DNA from 2 places in the Psychrobacillus sp. INOP01 genome. Region 1 is predicted to be linked to the other one. Evidence: a T-box and tRNA genes for the amino acid it is inferred to sense, from the RefSeq annotation. Region 1 holds a T-box; the other holds one or more tRNA genes.
What was found. A T-box is a leader RNA that pairs with one kind of tRNA and senses whether it is charged. The one in region 1 lies ahead of argS (arginine--tRNA ligase), so its partner is inferred to be a tRNA-Arg.

Region 1 (8,040 bases):
CCGATAATCCCACCGTCTAATACCTTATAAGGTATCAAAAAAAGATTAATACCTAATGCTATAAAAATACTACCAACTAGTATAACCAAGCCTTTTTTCATCCAATACATCTTTTCAACTCCCAAGGACATCCATGTTAATAGACTATGAAAAAAAGGAAGTGAAAATGTAAAAAAATAATGCCATGTTAAAGGAAAAAGTTGAATTATTGTAAAACGTAGTTATATCCCTACCTAACGCTATAGGTTAGTTCAAATAAAGGATTTTAAAATAAATTAATTGTTTTACTATTTTTACACTGGAGCTTTTACTTGGGGTTACTAAAGCAAGTAAAGCGAATATAAAGCTAAGCCATAGTCAACATCTTCTACTCCGATTCCCTAAACATACTAGTCCTATGAATGTATTCTTTTCCACCAATACTTTCATAAAAGCCTAGTTCAGATTTATTTTTTTTTAATTAGCCAATCCGTAATAACGATATAATTTGAAATGTAACATTTAAATGGTTGCTTAAGAAGATTCGAAGGTTAAAATGAGGGGGATTATTCAATGAAAGATTATGGTGACGATTTATTTAAAGGCACAGCTTGGTATTATTCACGATATAGACCATTATATTCTGCTACTTTAATCAGATATTTAAGAAATAAGTTTTCTTTAGATGGGAACGATAACATGCTGGATTTGGGCTGCGGTGATGGGCGTTTGTCATTAAGGTTCTCTGATTGGTTTGAAAAAATAGTAGGGTTGGATACAGAGCCAGAGATGATTCAGGAGGCTGAAAGAATTAGTAAAGAAATTAGAGTTGAAAATACAGAGTGGTTTATTGGTGATATTGAAGAATATAAACGAAATACCAAAACAACTTTTAGATTGGTGACTATTGCAAAGGCATTTCACTGGATGGATAGACCACGGGTTCTTGAAAGTTTATATGAAATGGTTGCTGTTGGTGGAGGAATAGCTATTATAGATAATTACTCTCCTAATGAAGCACTTCTGCCATGGCAACAGACAGTTCAAGAAGTTGTAAAACATTGGTATGGGGATGAAAGGAGAGCAGGGAATACTACTTACTGTCATCCAACAGTCAGCCATCAGGAAATTATATCAAGTTCAAAGTTTGACCTAGAGGTTTATCAAATACCTTCGTATGAGCACAAATGGACACTGGATGCTATAATCGGAAATCACTATTCGACTTCTTTTGGTGCTAAACAGTTTCTAGGAGAAAATGTCGATTTATTTGAAAAACATTTAAAAGAGGAATTATTAGCTATTGATAAAAATGGTGTGTTCAAAGAGCAAATAAAAACATCGGTTAAACTTGCTCTAAAAAACATATAAAGAGTATCTTGTTTAACTAATCTCGTGTTTTAGTTAAACACAACAGTCATTTCGATGGTCTATTATTATGTCCAATATATAAAATCGATTTCTATGAAATTTAAAAAACACTTAAAATCTATAAATTTGCACAACAATAAAGACTCATAGAAATATAATTTTATCGCTTAGCATGCGCAGTTCTCAATCTTAACTTATCTACTCCCAATCGATCAATAACATTAATTTGGTCAAAAAGAAAAGTATCGAACGATTTTATATTCAAGTTTTCCCTACCCTTTTTCCAATTTCTATTTGAATTTACAAAAAATTCTCTGTTTTTTATTTTCATTATGTTATGATAATTTCATCATAACTTTCAGTCAGCAGGGGGATTTTTTGTGAAACGTTTTATGCAGTGGGTGCTACAGTTAGTTGTTGCATTCATCGGTATTCTGCTAATTAGTGGATTGCCAATTCTTATTAATGGTTTTCAAAAAGGAGAGTTTTGGTGGAGAGAATATGGGGAACATTTACTCATAATTTTTCCTTTGAATCATTTCCTAGATACATATTATAGTAGTAATATCGGAGAGTATATATTTTATTCTCTAGAAATATTATTTCTAGCACTTCTTGTTGCAGTTGTTTTCGCTCTATCATTCACAGTAATAACGATGTTATTTAAAGAACGTGCACGACAACGCATCAAAACATTGTTTTTCTTTTTGGAATCGGTACCTGATATTCTTGTTATTTTACTTATCCAATTATTAGTTATCATTATCCATAGACATACGGGCGTTTTTATGCGAATCGCATCTACTGGTGGAGAAAAAATCTACCTCCTTCCAGTTTTTTGTCTAATGATATTGCCAATGGTTCAGCTTTACCGCTTAAGTATGCTGACGTTTGAAGCGGAAGAAAGAAAATTGTATGTGGAGCTCGCTAGATCTCTTGGATTTAATAAAGTAATCATTTTACTTATACATATTTTTCGTAATGCTATCATTAGTATTTTCTTTCAATCTAAAAAAACGATGTGGTTTATGCTGTCAAATTTATTCATCCTAGAGCGAATGTTCAATATGCCAGGGATTATGTTCCACTTAAGCGAGCATATGTCTGGAGAGTTATTTTTAATAACTGTTTGTAGCTTTTTCATACCAGTGTTCATAATATATAGCTTTTTTGAGTGGTACTTTTTACGTCGGACAAGCCGTGGAGGTGCTGCTTTATGAAATTACTATGGAAGCAACCCTATTTTGTATTTGGTTTTCTCATAATAGCTTTCTTTCTTATCGGAAGCTTTGTATTTGAATGGATAAATGGTCCAGATCCTAAGCAAACCTATTTTATAATGGAAAAAGGGCGAGTTATCGAGGCAGCACCGCTTTCGCCAAGCTGGATGCATCCGCTAGGTACCGATCAATATGGCTATGATATGTTCGCTAAAATTATGCTCGGTGCAAAATATACGATTATTTCAGCTATGGGGGTCGCTGCAGTACGTATGCTAATAGCCGTGCCCTTGGGATTTGCAATCGGGACATATTGGCAAAAACGTCGTAGCATGATTAATAGTTTCATTGATCCTCTTCATTATGTACCGATGTCTATTTTTTCCTTTTTAATGCTCTATCCTGTGTTATGGGAGCCGATGGAAGGATTCTCCACAACTGTCTGGGAGCGTATTGTTATCCAAGTTGTATTAATGGCCATTATTACGGTTCCGATTGTTGCTTCTCTTATTGGAAATGAAGCTAACTTATTATATCAGCAAGAATATATCCTTGCCTCGAGAACTCTTGGTGCAACAAAGTTTCGAATTATTACAAGACATCTATTCCCAATGATGCGAGAAAAACTATTCGTCCTATACGGTCAACAAGTCGTGGAAACATTAGTTGTCTTCACTCATTTAGGGCTTTTACAACTGTATATCGGAGGGACAGATGTCAGTTATGATCCAATGATGGGTGATCCCCCAAAATCGATTGCGTATGAATGGGCAGGTCTATTTGGGTCATCCTTCCGATATTTGCAGGGAGTTCCATGGCTACCACTTGGTCCAGCTATTTGCTTTGCCTTGGTCATTTTAGCAATTGCTGCGATGATAGAAGGTTATACAAGAGCAGTAAGCGGTCAGGTGAAAATACCAAAGCGCAGGAAAGTTTCATTTGTCTCTGATAGAACAGTTGAATGGAACCAACAACAATTAAAAGAAAAAATGCAGTTACTGTATAAAGAAAAACAAAAACTATAGAGAGGACTCTGTAGTTTTTGTTTACTAATTATTTATCTACTTTTTTTCCTTTTGTTAGTTTCGTGAATGCTTTCATTTCTTTATCAGGGTTTGGGAGATAATTATATGGATTTCCTTCCTGTCCAAACTCCTCTTTTGTTTCAAACTGAATACCGATCTTTGCCCCAGCAGTTGAGGTAGGGTTATTTATAATATTTTCTTTATCACCATCAAAATGCGGAGTCGAATTCACATTTTGATTGTCACTTCTTCGTGGCATTATATCATCTCCTTTGTAGTTAATATGACAAAGGAGAGGTTGTTCTATTCGAGGTTTGGGTTTTTCAATTTTGCTATGTAAATTTATTTAACAGATGAATCGAGGTTTTAACAATGACTATGCCAATTATTGAAACATCAAGATTATTATTAAGAGAAGTTACAAACGAAGATGCATCTGACATGTTACGCTATTTGTCAGACAAGGATGTCGTAAAACATATGGGACTAGAACCTTTTCAATCTGTAGAAGACGCATTGGATGAAATCGGTTGGTATCAGTCTATTCAAGAAGATGGCTCAGGAATTAGATGGGGAATTACACTAAAAGATTCTGGAAAGGTTATTGGAAGCTGTGGATTTCTTAATAGGAGTACAAAGAATTTCCGCACTGAGGTTGGTTTCGAATTAAGCAAAGAATATTGGGGAAAAGGAATTGCAGGTGAAGCCTTGGAAGCAGTTATTAAGTTTGGGTTTGATAATTATTCTTTGGAACGAATCGAAGCTTTAATAGAACCTGCTAATATCCCTTCACAAAAGTTAGTGGAGAAGCAAGGGTTTAAAAGAGAGGGACTACTAAGACACTATGAATATACTTGCGGGAAATTTGATGATTTGTATATGTATTCCATTTTAAAAGGGGATATTTGATATTGACACCACCCTGAATTTTTTGTACGATATGTAAAATCGTTATATGATAAATTCGTTGAAGAAGAGAGTAATCGATACGAGGCTGGAAAGCGAGTTAGGGGTGGTGGGAGCCTAATACACGAAGGGTCGATGAAGCGCACTTTGGAGAAATATCCTGAACGTCTAGTAGGGAAAATCGGGGAAGACACCTCGTTACGAACGTAAAAGCGGTCACAATTGTGGCAACTAGAGTGGTACCACGGGAATTTTAGCTCTCGTCTCTTATAAGAGACGAGGGCTTTTTATATTGGAGGAGAAATCATGAACCTGACAAATCAAATCGCATATGTCATTTCAAATGCTTTAGAAAATGAATGGACTGTTGATCAAGTAGAGCAGTTACTAGAAAAGCCTAAGCAGATGGAATTAGGAGATATTGCATTTCCATGTTTTACGTTAGCCAAGAAATTACGTAAAGCACCGCAACAAATAGCGTTAGAGTTGAGTACGAAGCTACTGGATAATTTAATAGCAAATGTTCAAGTCATTGGTGGGTATGTGAATATTTTCTTCAATCGGACGTTAGTTACAAACCAAGTTTTACAATCTATAACGTCGGATCAACAGCAGTATGGAAGTAAAAGTATTACGCATAAAAAAATTGTGATTGATTTTTCCTCACCGAATATTGCAAAGCCTTTTTCAATGGGACATTTACGTTCAACAGTAATTGGAAATGCGCTAGCTAATATTTCGGAGAAGAATGGGTATGAAGCTATACGCATTAATCATCTAGGGGATTGGGGTACACAATTTGGCAAGCTTATAGTTGCTTATAAATTATGGGGAAACAAGGAGAAAATCCTTGCAGCGCCAATTGAAGAGTTATTAAAGATTTACGTGCATTTTCATGACATTGCAGAAAAAGATAACTCTTTAAATGAACAAGCTCGTGCAGCTTTTAAATCGCTCGAAGAAGGCGATGAGGAGGCACTATCCTTATGGAATTGGTTCAAAGAGGCATCTTTAAAGGAATTCCAATTAATCTATGAACTTTTGGGTGTTAACTTTGATTCGTATGCTGGGGAGGCTTTTTATAACGATAAAATGACTAAAGTGGTCGACGATTTAAAAGAGAAGGGATTGTTAATTGAGTCTGACGGTGCTTTTGTAGTAGAACTCGAAGATATGCCGCCAAGTCTTATTACTAAAAAAGATGGGGCTACCCTTTATGCTACACGCGATCTAGCAGCAGCAATGTATCGTCATCAAACATATAATGCGAGTAAAACCTTTTATGTTGTGGGAAATGAACAAACACTACATTTTAAGCAACTATTTTCGGTTCTTCAAAAAATGGGGTATGAATGGTCTAAACAGCTAGAACATGTACCGTTTGGGATGATGCTCAAAGACGGTAAAAAAATGTCTACGCGCAAAGGTAAAGTCATATTGCTTGCGGACGTGATAGCTGATGCTATTAAAACCGCAAAGCATAATATAATTGAGAAAAATCCAACATTAGAACATAAAGAGGAAATCGCAAAGCAAGTTGGAGTAGGAGCAGTTATTTTCAATGATTTAAAAAACGATCGAATGAATGATATTGAGTTTTCGTTGGAACAAATGCTTAATTTTGAAGGAGAAACAGGACCTTACGTACAATATACGATCGCTAGAATTTGTTCGTTACTCCAAAAAGGTAACTTCGATGCTGAAGCATTCACTTTTTCTTCTAATGGAGTTGAAGCGTGGCCTATTATCCAGCTACTCGAGGATTTCCCGCGTATTGTAGAAAAAGCATTTAATCATGCGGACCCATCTCAAATTGCGAAGTTTAGTTTACTGCTTGCGCGCCAGTTCAATAAATATTATGCTAATACAAAAATTTTAGCCGATGATGGAAAGACTTCTTCTAAGTTAACATTAGCATTTTCGGTATCTGTTGTATTGAAGGAATCCTTACGTCTTTTAGGTGTACCAGCTCCCGAGAAAATGTAATGCTGGAGTTATAAGCTCTTTATACACATTTATAATATACACCATAATTGATATTGAGATAGATTGTAGTTTTGTTAATATATTTCAACAAGTTGCTGGATAAAAATCACTTCTCTAGTTTTTCGTAGAAGTGATTTTTATTGGATATTTATGTTAAAATCGCTGTTAGAGTGTGAAGAAATAAACTTAAACTAAAATAGCATGCTAGTAGTATAAGGTTTTATAACTAATTTATAGAAATTAATAAGTTATTTGTTTTAGAAATCACAGTTAATTAAGGAGTTCATAATGGAGATTTCATTAATAAGACATGGTAAATCACAATTGACAGAAAATGATAAAATAACTTTTGCAGAGTTTAAGAAGTGGGTTGAAAAATATGACTTTAACGGGGTGTTTGAAGAATCAACATATCCTAAAGTCACAATTGAAAAAGTAGCAACTGCAAAGCTTGTAGTTACGAGTGATTTAAAAAGGTCTATTGTCTCAGCGGGCTTATTAAATCCTAAAACAAAAACAATTTCCGACCCTTTATTTCGAGAAACAGAGTTACCTGCTAATCCAACAATATTTTTTAATATAAAGTTAAAGCCAAATAACTGGGCAGTAATTTTAAGACTTCTATGGTTTAGTGGTTATTCTAATAAATGCGAGTCTTTAAAGCAGGCGAAATTGAGGGCAAAAAAGGCTTCACAACAATTAATTAGTTACACAAATGAACATAAATCAGTAGTTTTAGTTGGTCATGGTTTTTTTAATATGTTAATCGCCAATGAATTGCAGAAAATGGGTTGGAAAGGCAAAAGAAAAACAGGTGCAAGACATTGGAGTTGTACTACATATTCCTTGTTGAACTAAAGAGGGGCGTTTCTGCTTAAAGCCGAGACGCTTTTTTACGTACGCAGCAATTTAGTTCAATAAGCAGGAATGGATTTTGTTAATAAATGTAACTTATTTTCTTTTTGATCGTATAAAAGTTAAAGGTAATAAACATATATGATATAACTCTCTTTAAGGTTGAGGGTAACAGAAAACTTTTCTTCAACAAACAAAGCAATTTAGCCGAAGAAGAGGGAGTTATACAAGAAGTAAAAATGACGAAAATCAATACATATCTTATTCAATTAGCAGTTACGATACTAGTTATTTTGGGAGTAACTTTACCTTCCGAACTTTAGAACTGATTAGACCAAATTATGGGGGGATATATCGGGATTGTACTTCTTATTGCAGCATTGATTTGGAGAAAAATAAACAAGTAATTTTGTTAAGCTAGCGAGTGCGTTTCTACAATAAGTGAAGATCCTTTCTCACTAATCGGGCAGGATTTATATATGGATTTATGTAGAATTCACCAAAAGATGGGAGGGAGTTTAAATGAAAAAATGTATTCTACTAATGTCATTTTGTTTTATTTTAATCTTATCTGCTTGTTCCCAAAGTGAAGAAGATACACAGGAATATTTAGGGGTTATAGGTGATGGAAAAACTTTGGGTTATGAGTACACCGTAACAAAAGAAAAAAATAAACTTTCTTGGAAGGTTGGCTACAA
Region 2 (8,040 bases), 340 kb from region 1:
ATTCTTTATATTTGTTAGCCTCATCAAAACAAGACACTGCTTCCACAAAATTGTTTTCTTCAGCAAATTTAAGCCCATTTTCAACGTAATTTTCGATCATTCCAGGAAATAAAATGACGTTTTCATCCTTTAGAATTGGATGATTCTTTTTTTTCAACGTAATTCGCCACCTTCACTAGCTAATCTATGTACTTAATCATATATACTATATCATTTTTTCCGTGCCCACTGATACAATCTAGTTAGAAATTTTGGATACAAGAACAGAAGCGCAATGGCCTATGTCTGTCCCGACAGTCAAATGGGGATGAGGTAGGTTTGCAAAATGCGTCACATCCTGTTGCAACCATGCTACCCCAGGAGACAGTTTCCTCAGCCAACACAAACGCACTTGTGCGACGAGCTGTGCGCTGGAGTCTGGACTAAGAATCATTTGTAAAAAGTTATCCAGATGCCATAGATTTTATCATGTCCTCAAGCACAAAAAATGCGCCTAATCGGCAATTGATCAGGTGCATCTCTTTACAACTTGTCTAAATAATCATCTACGAAAGCCACCGTCTTCTTCTGTACTGATCGTATCTTCTTTGTAGTTTCCATCTTCTTGTCCCTCTTTATCGTTTTCTTTTCTTCTTTCTATTTCTTCGATTTTACTTGGTTGCTCCTGTGTAGTGTTAGGATCTTCATTGTATCGCTTTTCTTCCTTTTGGTTAGGCATTTTGGTTCCTCTCCTCTTTTCGAAATTTAATAATTTGTGATAGTTAATAGATTCCCTATTTTTATAGTTATAAACAAAAGAAATTAACACAAAAAAAGTATTACTTATTAAATGATAAGAAAAACCGGGCAAAAAAAACGCCCGGTCCTTTAAGAACAGAAACATAGATATGCCTTGATTTCCGCTCCGGGCGGACGCTTTCCGTGGGCACGGCTTCAATCTACTCGTCACTCCGTTCCTGCGGGACTTTCAGCTCGTGCACCTGTCGCTCCGTTTTTTGTGCAGAAAACATTGCTGTTCCCACTGGAGTCGCCGCCCTGCGTTCCAATCAACCATTTCCACTTGAATTAAACGGAAAATTGATGTCAATAGTACTTACTATTTCATAGTGTATTTGGAAATAAGTAATGTTGAAATGGACTCTAGTACAAAGAAATTTTACTGTCTGAATCTATCATTGAATCCTTAGTACTATACATTAAATTGATTGTAGTGGAAGGTGACGACTCCGGCAGGATGAGTGAGACAGATGAAACATCACAAGCGTCGGTGATGGTTCATCGCTCACCCTGCGGAGGCCAACAGAATGTTGGTCACGAAGGCGTTGCGCTCGCGTGGTGGCGTTCTTAGCCATCGTTCCTTTGTCTCCACCTGAAACGGAAATCAGTCGAATTATTTATTTTAAAAAATACCAAAAACCCAGTGTTGATGTTACATTTTTATATACTTTCTTATCTTTTCAAAAAGACAAACCGTATTTTCAACGATTTGTCCTTTGTAGTGGCTACTTACTATTTTCTTTTTTCACTTTATCTTCGTAAAACACGCTAAAATTAGGATCGACAATTCCTATATTTAAATATCTGGCTTTATAGTCTCTAAGTAGTTCGAAGAATTTTTTACTTAAGATCAATATAACTACTAAGTTAACGAAAGTGGGGATTGCAGTCGTTATATCTGCGAAATACCAAACTGCTTTTCCAGGCATATCATTCATTACAGCATAGATTACCATTAATGAACCAGGAATTGGATATAGCCATTTGAACAGTGTTAGTATTTTGTACTTCAATGCAAGCTTCTTTTCATTATTAAATACATGTCTTAACAATATTTCATAATACGTGTACCAACCTGTAGAAGTGGTTAACCCGAATAAGAAGATGGAGATTGTAATAATATATCTACCAAACTCTCCAATCCCAATTTCAAATGCAGACAATGTTAGCGCTGCACCGTCCAAACCTGAAGACCATACTCCTGTTATGATTATAGTAAATGCAGTAATAGAACATACGATAATCGTATCTGCGAATACCTCCATCGCTCCCCACATTCCTTGCTTCACAGGATGGGCAGTCTTAGCAGTAGAATGGATCATTGGTGAAGTACCCCAACCAGCCTCATTACTATAAACTGCACGAGCAACCCCCATACGAATTACCTGAGCAATTGCCGCTCCCGTAAACCCGCCTACTGCCGCCATTCCAGAAAAAGCACTATCAAAAATTAAAGAAAAGACAGGAATGATTTCAGTGTAATTTTTAAAAATGATAAAAAGGCCAGCAATCACATAGAACAAACACATAAACGGAACGAGCAAAGAGGCAATCTCACCAATCCGTTTGATGCCACCGTAAATAATAATATAGATAATAGTTAAATATATAAATGAAGCAGGAATCATTCCAATATTAAACGTAGAGCTGACTGCTTCCGAAATCGTATAATTTTGAAGAGTGATAAAAAATGTAGTGAATATACCTAAGCCGAATAATATTGCAGGAACCTTCCAATACTTGAAATTCTTTTCCTCACCTAGACCTTTTTCCATATAGTAAGTTGGTCCTCCATATGGATTGCCTTTTTCATCAGTATTGCGATAGTACACAGATAAGGTTACTTCCACCGTTTTTGTAATCATACCTAGTAGAGCAGTAATCCACATCCAAAAAACTGCTCCAGGTCCCCCAATAGCAATTGCAGTGGCAACACCACCAATATTCCCTACCCCAACACTTCCACCAATGGCAGTAGCCACAGCTTGAAATGGCGTTAATATTCCTTTTGTATTTTCAGTTTTATCTTTTTTACCAAAAACCTTTCCAAATGTTTCTTTAAAAATATGCGGTAAATAACTGAACTGAAAAAGTTTACTTCCAATTGTAAAATATATCCCGACAAAAAGAACAGTAAATATTAGCGGCAATCCCCATAACCAACCAACGATCGTTTCCAGTATTGCATCCAAAAGCATAGCCCCTCTCTGATTTTTGTGCTCTTATCTTTGATACCTTATTTCTCCTCCAATTACGGTCATTTCCGTTTCGGTTGTCAATAATTCATCAGGATCTTCCATTAAGAAAGGGTCTTTTGATAGAATCGTCATATCTCCGAACTTACCCCGTTCTAATGATCCTTTCAAGTTCTCTTCATTGGTAGCGTAGGCACCCCCCACTGTGAATAAACGAATAGCTTCATACATTGATAATTTTTCTTGCTCATTATATCCATAATGGCTTTCTCCAGCCTTCTTTCTAGTAATAGCCGCATGAATACCTAATAAAGGATTTAAAGGTTCAATTGGAGCATCAGAGCTTCCAGCACTTATTACACCTTTATCTAGGAGACTTTTAAAAGGATACGCGAACCTCGCTCTTTGTTTTCCGAGTCTATCCTCAATCCAAGGATAATCACTTGAAACAAATTTAGGCTGCAGATCCACCATTCGATGAGGACTGCTTAATCTTTGGATTAATTGTTCATTCAATATAGAAACATGAATGAGCCTATCACGATATTTGGACGGTTTAAATTGATCTAAAATATCAAGGACATCAGTAAGGGCCTGATCCCCAATCGTATGTATTGCTACAGGCATACTTTGCAGCCTAATGTCACGTATTATTTGAAATAAAACCTCATTATCGTACATCGCATTTCCAACATTATCTGGATCATCAAGATATGGCTCTGATAGATGAGCTGTCCTACCACCTAATGCTCCATCAGCAAATAATTTTATCGCTCCTATCATAACCTTGTCATTACCATACCCTGTGCTCATACCAAAGGTCTTCATTTCCTCTAAATAATCATAATCTATTAATAGATTACTACGAGGTCCAATTCCATCTTGATTGATAAGTTCATCAAATAATCTATATGTTTGACGCGCGCCTCCAAGGTAATTTGGGTCATTAGTGTGAATACTCGTTAACCCTAAACGAATAGCTTGTTGCAAGCCCGCTTGTAAAGCACTCTTTAATTGCTCATAGCTTTTTTCTGGAATATGTTTGGAAATTACTGTTGATGCAGTTTCCAACAATAATCCATTAGGTTTGTTCGTAATAGAATCTAATACGATCGTACCGCCGTAGGGAATATTCATATCTGGATGATAGCCACATATTTTCAGAGCTTTGCTATTGACCAAAAACGCATGTCCACAAATACGAGGTAAAAAAAGCGGCGTATTCAACGAAACCTTGTCTAATTCTTCAATAGTTGGAATCCTCTTATCTGGAAATACATTTTCATCCCAACCCCTTCCTAAAATCCACTCACCAGGTTTTATATTAACTACCCATTTCTCGATGGAATTTAGTAATTCATCTGTAGATTTTACTTTAGTGAGATCCAGTTCCTTAGAGTTGATACCGACGCTTGAAATATGTAAATGACTATCTATTAAGCCTGGCAAAACAGTCCTACCTTCTAAATCGATAATTTCGGCTCCATTTCTTCCCCATTGAAGTAGAATTTCTTCATTCGTCCCCATATCCACGATTCGTTCATTAAGCGTAAAGATCGATTGCACTATAGGTTCTTTCGGATTCATCGTGTATATCTGACCATTTATAAAAATAGTTTTCACATTCTTCCCTCCTTTTATTTATATTTATTATAAAGTAATCTCTCCATAATTCTAGTTAAATATTTAGATATTTTACAATATTCCGTCTTTTTAAATTATATGTAATCCTGTAAAAATGTAGAACAGTTCTATATGTGCCACAAATCGGCGGAACTTCGGTTAGTCGGCATAATACTACTCGAAACTTTAAGTTGGTAAGATACACTTGTAGCATCTTAAATGTAAATGTTAGAAAATCTGGAGATGAGTCCGACCTCCTTATCAAAATTCACTTTAACCAAACATTGTGCACTTAGAATATAATGGTTATCTAAATAATTAAATATCTTCCATCAAGCTGGTTTTGGTGATAAGATAAGAATGTAGGTAGTTCGGTCTAATAACATAAAATGAACGGATCCCTGAATTACATCAAAAATAACCATATATCCCTTAGGGGTGCACTGGTCTCAGTAGCTCAGCTGGATAGAGCAACGCCCTTCTAAGGCGTCGGTCGGGGGTTCGAATCCCTCCTGGGACATACACAAACTTATAAAGGCTATACAAGTTGAATCACTGACTTGTGTAGCCTTTTTTGTGTTATTAAATGTTAGCGCAACCTGGTTCAAAGAGTTTTTGAAGGCTAGTACAAAGCGTAAAGTTGCATTCTGAATTAAGAATCCTAAACACTTTATATCGAAAAATTATTAGCCTAACATCTAGAAACAACCCTTCTCCTAGTTTGAACTTTAAATAAGAGCATTAGAAAAAAAGGAAGTCCAAAATAGGACTTCTTTTTCTAATGAAATATATTCTTTTTATGCCACTTGAAATACGGTTTATTCTCTTCATATCGAGCAATCTTCTTTTTTTGATAGATATTGTAAATTAAATAATCATCCTCTGGAATAGAAGCAGAAATATGTAATCTTCCTTGTCCATCAAATGCAATATAACCTTTATTATATAAAGCATCATGATTACAGCAAAGGAGTATACCGTTATAAGGATCTATCCTTTCATTATGCGTACTATCTTTCCAAGGTTTAGAGTGACTTGCTTGAAGTAAATCTGGTAATACAATATCGCACAAAGCACATTTATTTTCCCACAATGGCAATAAGTCTTCCCTAAACTTTTTTTGGCCTTTACGTATCTTTAATTTTACTTCAGATTCCATTTCAGCAATCATTGGAATAATGGTGTTACGCTCCGTACGGCGTACTGTACCAATTGCTAATTCAAGCTGCTCCACATCTACTCGGTAGATGTTCAGATCACTTATAAGTTCTAATAATTTTATGACAAGTTGTTCATTACAAGGATATAAATAACCTGAATTTCCATTTCCATCCTGTTGAAATGGTGAATACTTTATTGGAAGCAGTGTTAAAATCTCATTGAAGTTTAAATGGACATTTAAAGGCTCTTCTAATTCATGATATTCTAGCTCTACTGAATATCCATTATCAGACGAGTACTTATGACTTTCCATACTTAAAGTCTTAGATATTACCTGACATCCAGTTTTAGCAACACTAATCGCAACAATATTTCCTTTGACATAATGAAAGATACGGTCTCCTTCATTTACTTCCTTCATTCTTAGCCATGAATGGGGTACTTGTCCTCCACTGTCTTTTTGTGGAGACCTAATAATACCTAATTCTCTTTCTTCCTGATATGTTTCTCCTTGCATAACAATGAAGCTTTTCATTTATAGAACACTCCCTAAATTACAGTTCAATTCAAATACCTCAAAAACCTAATACTATTCGTAATTTACATTATTTCCGTAACTATAATACCTTCACTTTAATATAACAACATTACAATAGATTCTTAACCCAATTATAGCATTTCAGCTATGATTGAGTTACGTATTGAAAAATGGTACCTATTCGCTCTGCAATTACCTTAATATTATCTTAAACATAGTATACTTCAAACAAGCTCAGTTTACTTTGTCATAAAAAAATCCCCCATTCAATAGAATCGGAAGATAGTTTCGTGTCTGACTTTGCATAAAATGATAGGGATAAAAAAAGGGACTAAGTCTCGGACCGAAGTCCTGACTTAATCCCTGTCTAATCACAAACTCTTATTTACCAAGAGTTCATAGCCTTTAATATTATGTCCCAGGAGGGATTCGAACCCCCGACCGACGCCTTAGAAGGGCGTTGCTCTATCCAGCTGAGCTACTGAGACAAGTACTCCCCCACCTAAACTGATAGGAAAGACAAGATTTATTATATAATGATAATGAAGTTAAGTCAACACTATTTCAAAAAATTATAAAGTTACTTTTTCAAGTAGTATATGTTCATCTGAATAAAACAGAACTGTCCAAGAATCCTCGTTTTTTTCAGCTATTGCGTAGCTTTTTTCTTTACGTCCACGAGGTTGCTGAAGACTGCCAGGATTGATAAATAAAATACCTTCCTGCATTTCTGCTCCAATTAAATGCGAATGACCAAAACAAACTACTGAGGCTTGTACTTCCTTTGCTCGATAAAAAAGAGGCATTAAAGTCGATTTTACATTGTATTTATGACCATGAACTACAAGTACTTTGGCATCTTGGACAGAAAATAACTCCTCTAGAGGAAATCGATCATCTATATCGCAATTTCCACGAACAACATGAATAGGAGTATCAACAAAGTAACTTGCATTTAACTCACTATCCCCACAATGAATAATCGCATCCACTTCCTGTTGGTGTTGCTCAATGACTTTTTCCATTATGTTAGTTGCACTATGTGTATCACTCATTATTAATAGCTTCATTTCCCTCACCTATCCTTCAGAAATTATTTCTTTCAGACCCAATGAAAGTTTTTTTATCGCATTGCCTCGATGAGAAATAGCTCCCTTTTGCTCCGCTGTTAGTTCAGCCATCATTTTTTGTTGGGAGGGAACATAAAAGATTGGGTCATATCCAAATCCATTCGTCCCTTTTCTTTCGGTCCCAATTATTCCCTCACATGTTCCTCTGACAGTGAAAGGTTCTTTGTTTGGGGATGCAACGGCAATAGCACATACAAACCGCGCCGTTTTTTCTGATTCTTTGATACCTTCTAGCTCTTTAAGCACTTTATCGATATTTGCTTCATCACTTTTCTCTTCGCCTGCATAACGGGCAGAATAGATACCTGGACGCCCATCAAGTACGTCAATCTCTAAACCACTATCATCTGCAATAACCATCGTTTGTAAGTGGTTTGCTAAGGAAGTAGCTTTTAATAATGCATTTTCTTCAAAGGTCGCGCCTGTTTCCTCTATATCCATTTCTTCCGCCACATCATGTAGCGTTTTAACTTCATATCCAAGTGGGTTAAACAAAGCCTCAAAGTCTTTGGCTTTCCCTATATTTTTAGTAGCAATAATAATCTGTTTCAATGATATCTCGTCCTTTTTCTCTAATTTTAAAAGCCAACTTACCTAAGGGTGTACATTAGGTGTA

Region 2: it encodes a tRNA-Arg, which carries the amino acid that the T-box ahead of argS (arginine--tRNA ligase) is inferred to sense. The anticodon was not compared.

The regions. Positions count from the first base shown of each region.
Region 1 covers NZ_CP073315.1:233,288-241,327, reverse strand. The annotation lists gene KD050_RS01300 (YitT family protein) at 1-110, opposite strand, end outside; gene KD050_RS01295 (class I SAM-dependent methyltransferase) at 553-1,350, shown strand; gene KD050_RS01290 (ABC transporter permease family protein) at 1,731-2,570, shown strand; gene KD050_RS01285 (ABC transporter permease) at 2,567-3,595, shown strand; gene KD050_RS01280 (hypothetical protein) at 3,624-3,854, opposite strand; gene KD050_RS01275 (GNAT family N-acetyltransferase) at 3,968-4,504, shown strand; T-box leader at 4,554-4,772, shown strand; gene argS (arginine--tRNA ligase) at 4,808-6,487, shown strand; gene KD050_RS01265 (histidine phosphatase family protein) at 6,776-7,345, shown strand; gene KD050_RS01260 (hypothetical protein) at 7,865-8,040, shown strand, end outside.
Region 2 covers NZ_CP073315.1:575,850-583,889, forward strand. The annotation lists gene KD050_RS02940 (hypothetical protein) at 1-157, opposite strand, end outside; gene KD050_RS02945 (hypothetical protein) at 542-718, opposite strand; gene KD050_RS02950 (alanine/glycine:cation symporter family protein) at 1,503-2,969, opposite strand; gene KD050_RS02955 (amidohydrolase) at 3,000-4,595, opposite strand; tRNA gene KD050_RS02960 (tRNA-Arg) at 5,042-5,115, shown strand; gene KD050_RS02965 (HNH endonuclease) at 5,374-6,291, opposite strand; tRNA gene KD050_RS02970 (tRNA-Arg) at 6,709-6,782, opposite strand; gene KD050_RS02975 (metallophosphoesterase family protein) at 6,867-7,364, opposite strand; gene KD050_RS02980 (XTP/dITP diphosphatase) at 7,374-7,976, opposite strand.